DNA from 2 places in the Mesorhizobium sp. P2_C7 genome. Region 1 is predicted to be linked to the other one. Evidence: predicted binding sites of a transcription regulator. Region 1 holds the regulator's gene; the other holds the start of a gene.
The links. The regulator LexA, encoded in region 1, represses DNA repair genes until DNA is damaged. The targets are predictions, from matches to a motif close to TGTTCNNNNTGTGTTCNG.
Positions count from the first base shown of each region.

Region 2: AC1D2G_RS01970 (ImuA family protein) is a predicted target of LexA. The motif match lies at 2,831-2,848, and genes of this name have one in related genera.

Region 1 covers NZ_JBFUDW010000008.1:54,191-59,300, forward strand. The annotation lists gene kynU (kynureninase) at 1-115, opposite strand, end outside; gene AC1D2G_RS18005 (GntR family transcriptional regulator) at 278-1,015, shown strand; gene lexA (transcriptional repressor LexA) at 1,387-2,124, shown strand; gene AC1D2G_RS18015 (ComEC/Rec2 family competence protein) at 2,118-4,580, opposite strand; gene gltX (glutamate--tRNA ligase) at 4,683-5,110, shown strand, end outside.
Region 2 covers NZ_JBFUDW010000001.1:386,943-392,052, forward strand. The annotation lists gene AC1D2G_RS01950 (DUF4153 domain-containing protein) at 1-579, opposite strand, end outside; gene AC1D2G_RS01955 (HpcH/HpaI aldolase/citrate lyase family protein) at 874-1,764, shown strand; gene AC1D2G_RS01960 (DUF1737 domain-containing protein) at 1,814-2,020, shown strand; gene AC1D2G_RS01965 (metallopeptidase family protein) at 2,266-2,688, opposite strand; gene AC1D2G_RS01970 (ImuA family protein) at 2,872-3,891, shown strand; gene AC1D2G_RS01975 (DUF6504 family protein) at 3,833-5,110, shown strand, end outside.

The DNA.
Region 1 (5,110 bases):
AATTGCCGTCGAGGTAGATCACCCCTTGCGGCAAGACGAAACGATCGCGCATGGCGCGCAGCGGGTCCGCGGCGTCCATCGCCTCGATTGCAGCGAGATCGGGAGTTGCATTCATGGTCGACTATCCCCGCGCATGGGCGTGCTCAGATGAACATATCAGGTGAAACCGTTGGCGATCATGGGCAGTCCCTTGGGTGTTGTCAAACATTATATATAATTTACGCAATGGAAGGATTTCATATATAATCACCCGACCAATTGGTACGGATGGTCGGCAATGCTGGACGACGAGCACTTCTCGAAGACAGAAGCAGCCTACAAGCTGCTGCGCCGCGATATCCTCACCACCCGTCTGAAGCCCGGCGCGCCGCTCAAGCTCAGCGCGTTGCGCAACAGCTACGGCATCGGCTGGACACCGCTGCGCGAGGCACTCTCGCGGTTGGAGGCCGAGCGCCTGGTGACCGCCATCAGCAATCGCGGCTTTGCCGTCGCCGCGGTCTCGCGCAACGAGTTGGAAGATCTGTCACGCGCCAGGTTGGTGGTTGAACTGCCTCTGCTCCAGGAATCGATCGAGAAAGGCGGCCGTGAATGGGAGGACGCCGTCGTTGCCGCCCATTACAGGCTGTCGCGCAGCAGGACCGCGGTCGACGACCCGTCCGACGAAGTGGTCGACGAATGGGATGAAAAGCACGAGGCTTTCCACGCGGCACTGCTCAGCGCGGCGGCGTCCCCCTGGCTGCTGGCCTTCCACTCCACGATCGCGGATCAGTTGCGTCGCCATCACCGCTTTCTTGGCCTGGCGCCAACCTTGCGGGCGGCCGCCGGTCTCCAGCATGGCTACGAAGAGGCCATGGAGGCGCTGCGCCAGGCCGTCGCGATCGAACATCATACCGCGCTCATGGAAGCGGCGCTGGATCGCGACATCGAGCGCGCGAAAACCCTGATGGTTGCCCACATCGGCTACACGCTGCATGTCTATGTCCATGCCGGCGACGGCAGCACAAACAAGCGGTAATGCGACGAGGAACAAGGCAAGGCCGATACCGGCAATTCCTCCGCCAAAGTTGGCATTTTGGCTCCCTTTCGTTCACGGGAGCCACGACCGGTGAAGTGAACCGAGCCCGCTTGTCGAGCTCCAGCGTTAGCCGAGGCCAAGCCCGACACAGGGTGGGCCACAGGCCATTAACCATAGCAATTTCAATCCAACCAAGCGCTCGGCGGTGGCAGGCATGCGTCGATCGCGACCCACTGCCGGGGCGCCGAATAATTTCAGCCGCCTTAACAAGTTCATTAAACTTTAAACGGTTGCGGAACACAACTGGAACAGATAGTGTTTGTTCTGGGTTTGTTTTTCCGATTCTGGTTTTGGGTATCCTGGGGGCTGCCATGCTGACGCGCAAACAACACGAACTGCTGATGTTCATTCATGAACGGCTCAAGGAAAGCGGCATTCCGCCATCCTTCGACGAGATGAAGGAAGCGCTCGACCTTGCCTCCAAATCCGGCATACACCGGCTGATCACGGCGCTGGAGGAGCGCGGCTTCATTCGCCGCCTGCCCAATCGGGCGCGCGCGTTGGAAGTGCTGCGGTTACCGGATTCGATCGCGCCAGGCCTCAACGCGGCAAAGAAGTTCTCGCCAAGCGTCATCCAGGGCAGCCTCGGTCAAGGCGGCCTTGGCCGGCAACTCAAGCCGGCGTCTTCGCGGATGCCTTCGGCCGGCAATGACGACGACGTGGTTTCCGCCGTGTCGATCCCGGTCATGGGACGCATCGCGGCCGGTGTGCCGATCGACGCCATCCAGCACCAGACGCATTCGATCTCGGTGCCGCCGGACATGATCATGGGCGGCGAACACTATGCCCTGGAGGTCAAGGGCGACTCGATGATCGAGGCCGGCATCTTCGACGGCGATACCGTCATCATCCGCAATGCCGATACAGCCAGCCCGGGTGAGATCATCGTGGCGCTGGTGGATGAAGAGGAAGCGACGCTGAAGCGGTTCCGCCGCAAGGGTGCCTCGATTGCTCTCGAAGCCGCCAACCCGGCCTATGAAACCCGCATTTTCGGACCGGACAGGGTCAAGGTGCAAGGCAAGCTCGTCGGGCTGATCAGGCGCTACTGAGCAGGGCTTGCGACCGGCTTTTCGGGTTTGCGGTAGGGTGGCAGGCCCCTCGCCTCGCGCGAAAACTTGCGCTGCGTGTGCCAGGGCCGGTTTGGGCTGTCCACCGCGAAGCTGATCGTCGCAGGCGTGGTCGCCGATTGGCGATCGAAGAAGACGGCCGCGCTACCCTTGCGAGCCAGTTGTCGCTTGGTGATGACGAGCACCAGCGGATTGTGACAGGGGTCATAGGCCGTGGCGTCATTGATGACGATCAGGTCGGCGAAGCCGCAGGCCGTCCAGGCGTCCTTTCGGTCTTCGACATGCGCGATGATCGCACCGGACGGATGCTTGGCGAGACAAACGCCCGATGTGCAATAGAAAGGCGCGCCCGACGGCAGTTCGGCGGCATCGGCTATCTCGAATTGCCCGTCTCCTTTGCTGAACACCTCCGGCATGACGATGGTTTCGGATGTCAGCGCGCGTTTCCAGTTGTCGACCGTGAATTCGTTCGGGCGTGCCCGGCTGACGGCGAGTTCGCCACCCCCGATCGGCAGCGCAACCAGCCGGGCGTCCTCCGAGATCAGCACGTCCGGTGCGCGCGTGTCCGAGACGGTCAACAGGCCGGCAAGCGCGAACGGAAGGGCTGCGAGCCGCAGCCATGTCGTGGCCATCGTTGCAATGACCAAGGCAATCGCCACCAGCAGGACGGACTGCTGCGAAATCAACCCGACCGCGTCGACCGGCGAGCGCTCGGAAATCCATCCGGACATGGCGATCATCACCGTCAGGCCTTTGCCCATCACGTAAAGAAAGGGGCCATCGGCGCCAAAGGGCATCGCCAGCGCACTGAGGACGGCGAAAGGCATCACAACCAGCGAGACGATTGGCATGATGGCCAGATTGGCGAACAGACTGAGCGGCGACACCCGCTGAAAATGCCAGATGGCAAACAGCGCCGTGGCAGAGCCGGCAATGATGGAGGTCATGGCAAGGCCGCCCATCGCCAACAGGAATTTTCTGGTGAGAAAGCCAGGCAGAGATCGCCGTGGCGGCGGCGGTTTCGTTTTCGCCGCACGATGATCAGACCAGCCGGCATAGGCACCGACCAGCGCCGCGGTCGCCGCGAACGACATCTGGAAACTTGGGCCGACCACTTCATGCGGCGACACCAAAATGACCGCGATCGCCGAGACCGCCAGGTTGCGCATGGTCAGCGCCGCCCGATCGAACAGCACGGCAATCAGCATCACCGCCAGCATGATGAAGCTGCGCTCTGCGGCAACGACGACGCCTGAGATGACAAGATAGGCGGCGATCGAGAAAAGGGCGGCGGCCGCGGCGTATTTCTTGACGGGCCGGCGCGCGGAAAAGTCCGGAAACAGGGCAAAGGCGCTGCGCATCAGCATCATGATGGTGCCTGCGACCAGCGCCATGTGCAGCCCTGAAATGGAGATGACGTGGTAGATGCCGGTGCGCCGCATCGCTTCGTTGATCTCATCGGGAATGCCGGCGCGCACGCCGACGATCAGCGCCGCCGCGATCTCGCCTTCGGCGCCACCGACACTGCCCCTGATATGGTCGGCGATGGCTTCGCGGGCATTTTCTATCCCCGAGGCAAGGCGGGCCGATGGCGGCATGTCGTCGTCATTGCCGGCGACAAGCTTTGGATTGCCGAGGAAAAACCCGCTGCCGCCGATGCCGGCGAAATAGCTGTCGAAGGAGAAGTCGTAGCTGTCCGGCCGCACCGGGCCGGTGGGCGGCAACAGCTTGGCGTAGCCGGTGACCAGCGAGCCTGCGGTTATCTCTGCCGGGATCTTTCGTGCCGAAAGCCGAACCCGCTCCGGCGCATACCGCAATTTCGGCCTGGCTGTCGACGTCACGTCGATGGTCAGCCGGATGCGGCCGGACTCCATTCGGTCAAGCGAGACGACGCGGCCGGTCACTTGAGCCGAGATTTCCGAACCCAGCAACTGCGTTCCCGCCCGCCATGTCTCGACCTTGCCGGCGAGCAGGCCGAGCGTGCACAGCACCGCAGCCATGAAACAAAGATGGGCTTTCGGCCTGGAACGCGAGACGAACGCGCAGAGCCCCGTCAGAACGACGACCGCGACAGGCTTCGCAAAATCAGGTTCCACCGTCAGCGAAAAATAGCCGATCGCTCCGATCGCCAGACAGACCGGCACCAGCAGGAAGGCTACGCCTCGATCAAGCTCCAGGCCCGCTGCCGTGGCCACGCTGTGCCGCAGCCGAGGCAGCGATATCCGGCCGAGTTGCCGGCGCACGCGCACGATCCTGCCAACTTCGGCAACAGGAGCGGGGGCGGAGACATCCGCTTGCAACGGCGGGTTGCCGGGGTCCGGCGCGAGAGGTGATGGCAGCGGTAACGCAGCCGGCAGCGGCGTCGCAAACAGGGACCGTTCGCTGACGCCAATAGCGGCGTCCTCGCCCTGATCCGAGCCCCGGCCCCGTCCAGCCATCGGGTCTGCCCCTTGCGCCCTCGACACCCTATGCTACATGAACGCGCAACGCGCGAAAGTCCGCGCAACCACACCCCGCTTCAGATGGTTTCCGAGAGTTTCATGTCCGACAAGGTCGTCACCCGTTTTGCCCCCTCGCCCACCGGTTACCTGCACATAGGCGGCGCGCGCACGGCGCTGTTCAACTGGCTGTACGCAAAGCACACTGACGGCACGATGCTGCTGCGCATCGAGGACACCGATCGCGAGCGCTCCAACGATGCCGCGACCGCAGCCATTCTCGACGGGCTTTCCTGGCTCGGCCTCTCCTGGGATGGCGAGGCCGTCTCGCAGTTCGAGCGCGCGCCGCGTCATCGCGAGGTGGCCGAGGAGCTCGTGCGCATGGGCAAGGCCTATTACAGCTACGAGACGCCTGCTGAGCTCGAGGCGATGCGCGAGGCAGCACGCGCCAAGGGCCTGCCGCCCCGCTATGACGGCCGCTGGCGTGACCGGGACCCCTCCGAGGCGCCCGCAGGCGCCAAGGGCGCCAT
Region 2 (5,110 bases), on a different contig from region 1:
CCTCGTGAGCTGGATGAGATCGAGCAGCTTAAGAAGGTCGACCAGCGACAGCCAGTAGTCGATGACTGGATTGGCGGCGCCGAACAGCGCCAGGAAGACGGCGCCCAGCGTCAGCGGCATGACCCAGACGGCGATCGCTGCCAGCCGGACGCGGCGCCGGCCGAAGCGACGCGCCGTCCTGCGCCAGCGGATGAAGTCGTTGGCGAACCGGAACGGCGCCGCCAGCCCGAACAACGCGATCTGGCCGGCAATGCGAGCGATGCGATGGCGCAGCCGCCCGCTCAGCGAGAGCGCGAAGACGACCAGGGCCGCAAGCGCGATCGATACCGACAGAGCGCTGACATTTTCGGCGAGCGGCAGCAGCGCGACAAGCAGCGCGGTGGGCTTGATCCACAGCCTGCCGTCGCTGAAGGCGGCGGGATGCAGGGCCACCACGGCGGCGGCAATCAGGATCGCGAACAGGAAAACCGTGATGCCGGCTGGCTGGCCGTAAAAGAGAAAATCCGCCAGCGCGACCAGCAGCACTGCAACACCGAAGCGGGCGCAGTAGCTCGGTGCCGCGGAGAAGAATGCTGTCATGGCCTGGCCCTCCTGACGGCTTCCAGCCGGATGGTCGGCGGGCACTTGCGGGCAAAAGGGATGAGGATCGCCACCGGATTCGCGCGTGGCGGATCGACCAGCCACCAGCCCTCGCTACGCAGCCGGTAAGGAAGGGACCAACGGGGTTCTGCTCGGTTTTGCATGCCGCCTGTCTCGCAGGCCGGCAGGGAGACTGCGGGGCGGATCCGAGGAGGTTTTCCGCATGCGTGTGCAGTTTTCGTGCAGGGCTGGAGACGACTTGCCTCGACCATCCACAGACGGCATAGATCCGCCATGGAAACCTATCGTCCGCGCCGCTCGGTGCTCTACATCCCGGCCTCCAACGACAGGGCGCTGGCCAAGATCGCGCAGCTTGCCTGCGATGCCGTCATCATCGACCTCGAAGATGGCGTCGCTCCGGCCGACAAGATCGCCGTGCGTGAAAAACTGGCCGGCATCTTCGCCAACCGCCCAGCTGCCAACCACCTTGGCCGCCGCTGCGAGATGGTGGTGCGCATCAATGCACTGGCCAGCGAATGGAGCGCCGACGACCTTCTGGCTGTCGCAAGCTGCGAGCCCGACGGCATCCTGTTGCCCAAGGTCGACACGCCGCGCGACCTGTTTGAGGCCGGCGATGTGCTCGACGACAATTTTGCTCCCGACAGCGTGAAACTGTGGGCGATGATCGAGACGCCCAAGGCGCTGCTCAACATCGGCGCCATTGCCGAACTTGGCCGCGATCAGGCTTCGCGCTTGGCTTGTTTCGTTGCCGGAACGAACGACCTGCTCAACGGCACCGGCGTGTCGGCGACTCCTGACCGGCGCTACCTCGTGCCGTGGCTGATGCAGATGGTGCTGGCCGCGCGCGCCGGCCGCCTCGACATTCTCGACGGCGTCTCCAACGATTTTCGCGACCTCGACGCCTTCGCCCATGAATGCACGGAAGCGGCGGCCATGGGGTTCGACGGCAAGAGCCTCATCCATCCGGCCCAGATCGAAGCGGCGAACCTGGCCTTCGCGCCGTCCGCTGAAGCCGTGGCCGAGGCACGCTTGGTGAAGGATGCCTTTGCGCTTCCGGAAAATGCCGGCAAGGGCGTGATTGCGCTGAATGGAAAAATGGTCGAGAGGCTGCACTTGGCGCAAGCTGAAAAACTGCTGGCGAAGGCGGCGGCCATCGGCGCATGATATCGCCTGATGCTCGCGGGCTAAGGGCACTCACGACAGGAATTGACGGATGAAACTCTACCGCTTTCTCACTGGCCCTGACGATGCCAGCTTCTGCCACAAGGTGACTGCGGCGCTGAACAAGGGCTGGCACCTGTTCGGCTCGCCGACCTATGCCTTCGACAAGGAGGCCAAGACGATGCGCTGCGGCCAGGCCGTGGTCAAGGATATCGACGGTCAGGAATATGGGCCGGATACCAAGCTGAGTGATTGGTAGGCTTAGCGATTGGTATAGTCCCACGCTGGCGGGACAGCGCCCCCTTTGTCCTGCCGGACATCTCCCCCTCAAGGGGGGGAGATCGGATGTCGTGGACGGCTTTCGCTAATTTTCAGCGTGGAAGAAAAGGAGCGGAGGTTGAAACTGCCAATCTCCCCACTTGAGGGGAGATGGCCGGCAGGCCAGAGGGGGCGCGAAGGAATGAGACGCCAGTTCCTTACCGCTGTGCGCAAGCCTCTGACGTTCTACTCAGCCGCCTCTTCGATCTTCTCCATATCATCGTCCGAGAGGCCGAAATGGTGGCCGATCTCGTGGATCAGCACGTGGGTGACGATGTCGCCCAGCGTTTCCTCGTTTTCGGCCCAGTAGTCGAGGATGGCGCGGCGGTAGAGCGTGATACGATTCGGGCCTTCGCCGGTCTGCGGATTCCAGCGCTCGGCGATGCCGCGTCCCTCGAACAGGCCGAGCAGGTCGAAGGGCGTTTCCAGCGACAGATCGTCCATGATCTCGTCGGTCGGGAACTCGGCGATCTGGATGACGATCTCGCCAGTCAGCTTGCGAAAATCCTCCGGCAGATGGGCGTAAGCCTCCAGCGCCAGGAACTCCATTTCCTCCATCGACGGCGAAAGCTCGTCGTGCCAGCTGCGGGTCTTGTAGATGCGGGCCATGCTGTGTCCTTTGATCCCGGCATATAGGCTTTCGCGCCGCAATCGGCAAATGGCGCGGGCGGCCGCGCCTCCGACAAGCCCCGGGGCAGGAATAAATTCCCCATGACTCCGCTTGACTCTTCCAGCACCCTCTGGAATCTATAGGAACATAACAGGAACAATTGTGAGTGGAAGCTGACCGTCATGGCGATGACCGCCGTGGCGCGGGAGACTGTTTTTGCCCTGCGCCGCCAGATCGCGAAGATCGAGGGAACGCTACCCGAGCGCCTGCAGGCGCCGGCCGCCGCGGCCCCCGATGTTCGTGTCGACGTCGGTCCCAGCATCGATGTGACAATTGTCCGCCGTGGCATTGCCGCGGCGCTGCCGGATGCGTTCCTGTCCACCGGTGTCGAGCGGCTCGATGCCGCCCTGAGCGGCGGCCTGCCGAAAGCCGCCTTGAGCGAAATCCATGGCATTGAAACCCGCGATGCCGGAGCCGTCGCCGGTTTCGCTCTGTCGCTCACAAGCCTGATCCTCAAGCAGACGCAAGGGTTGCCGGTGCTGTGGATCGGCACATCGGAGATTTTTCGCGAGGCCGGCTTTCCCTATGCCAGGGGGCTTCATGCCTCGTTCGGCATCGAACCCGAGCAATTGCTGTTTTCCGAGACGGCAAAACTTGTCGATGCGCTGTGGGTCGCCGAGGAGGCCGCCCGGATGACGGCGCTCGCCGCCGTCATCCTTGAGATCCGCGGCAATCCGCAGCGGCTCGACCTGACCGCGACGCGCCGGTTGCATGCCCGGGCACAGAGTGCCGGCCGCCCGGTGTTCCTGCTGCGGCAGGCCGCCGAGCCCGAACCGACGGCCGCACCCGTTCGTCTCATCGTCGCGTCGGCACCGGCGGTGCCGCGCGACACCATCGCCGGGCCGCTCGCCGGCTCGATCGGCCGCCCAGCCTTCACCCTCACCATCGGCAAGAGCCGCACGGCCCTGCCTGGACAATTCACACTGGAGTGGAACCCCGATGAACGCGCATTCGAGGAAAGATGGGGCGAGGAAAGAGCAAAGAATCCTGTCGCTGTGGTTTCCCTATCTCGCGGCCGAAAGGATCCTGCGGCAGCGTCTGGGGCGGTCCTGGCGTTCCCGGCCGTCGGATCACCTGCCGCTGGTGATCAGCCACCGCAAGGGCAACGCGCAGCGCATCTCAGCCCTCGACGAGCGGGCTGAGGCACTGCACCTGAAGCGCGACATGGGCATCGCCGATGCGCGCGCCATGCATCCGTCGATCGACATCGTCGAGGCCGATCCGCAGGCCGATCGCCGCCTGCTCGAAGGCCTTGCCGACTGGTGCGACCGCTACACCCCGCTGGTGGCGCTGGACGCAACGGACGGCCTGTTTCTCGACGTCACCGGCTGCACCCATCTTTTCGGCGGCGAACGCGCCATGCTGGACGACATCCTGTCGCGCTTCTTCCATCAGGGTTTCGATGTCCGCGCCGGGCTTGCCGCGACACCAGGGGCGGCCTGGGCGGCGGCACGCTTTGCCAGTGACCGCATCGTCGCAGGCGGCGAGGAGGAGGCGCTGCTCGCACCCTTGCCGCTGGCAGCCCTGCGCATCGAGCCCGCGACCCGCACCAGCCTGGAAAGCGTCGGCCTGCGCACGGCGGGCGCCGTCATGGCGGCACCGCGCGCGCCGCTTGCCCGCCGCTTCGGCGCCTCGTTGCTTTTGCGCCTCGACCAGGCGCTTGGCCGTCTCGACGAGGCGGTGTCGCCGCGCCTTCCCGTCGCGCCGCTTTCGGTCGAACGTCACCTCAGCGAGCCCGTCACCCTGACCGAGGACATCGAGCGGCTGGTGGGCATGCTGGCGGCGGCATTGAAGACCGACCTCGAGCGCCGTGGCGAGGGCGCCAGGATGCTGGCGCTGCTTTTGTTTCGCGTCGACGGCGCCGTCAGCCGCATCGCCATCGGCACCTCGCGGCCGATGCGCGAACCCCCGCTGATCCAGAAATTGTTCCATGAAAGGCTGGCCGCGCTCGAACAGGATATCGATGCCGGCTATGGCTTCGATCTCGTGCGGCTCTCGGTGCTGTCGGCCGCCGCCTTCGACATGCAGCAGGCCGACCTTGCTGGCGAAGGGACCGATGACGGCGCCGATATCGCGCTGTTCGCCGACCGTATCCGCGCCCGGCTCGGCGAGGGCGCGGTCCTGCAACCGGTCACTGTGGAAAGCCATCTGCCGGAGCGCGCCGTCGCCACGATCCCCTTCACCGAGGCCCCGCGCCGGACCACGCCGCCGAAGAAGCCGGACCGGATGCAGGCGCCGATGACCATCTTCCCGCCGGAACGGCCGATCCGGCTGTTCCGCTCGCCCGAGCCCATCGAGGTGCCGGCCACCGAAATGCCGGAGGGCCCGCCGCTGAACTTCCGCTGGCGGCGCGCGCTCTAC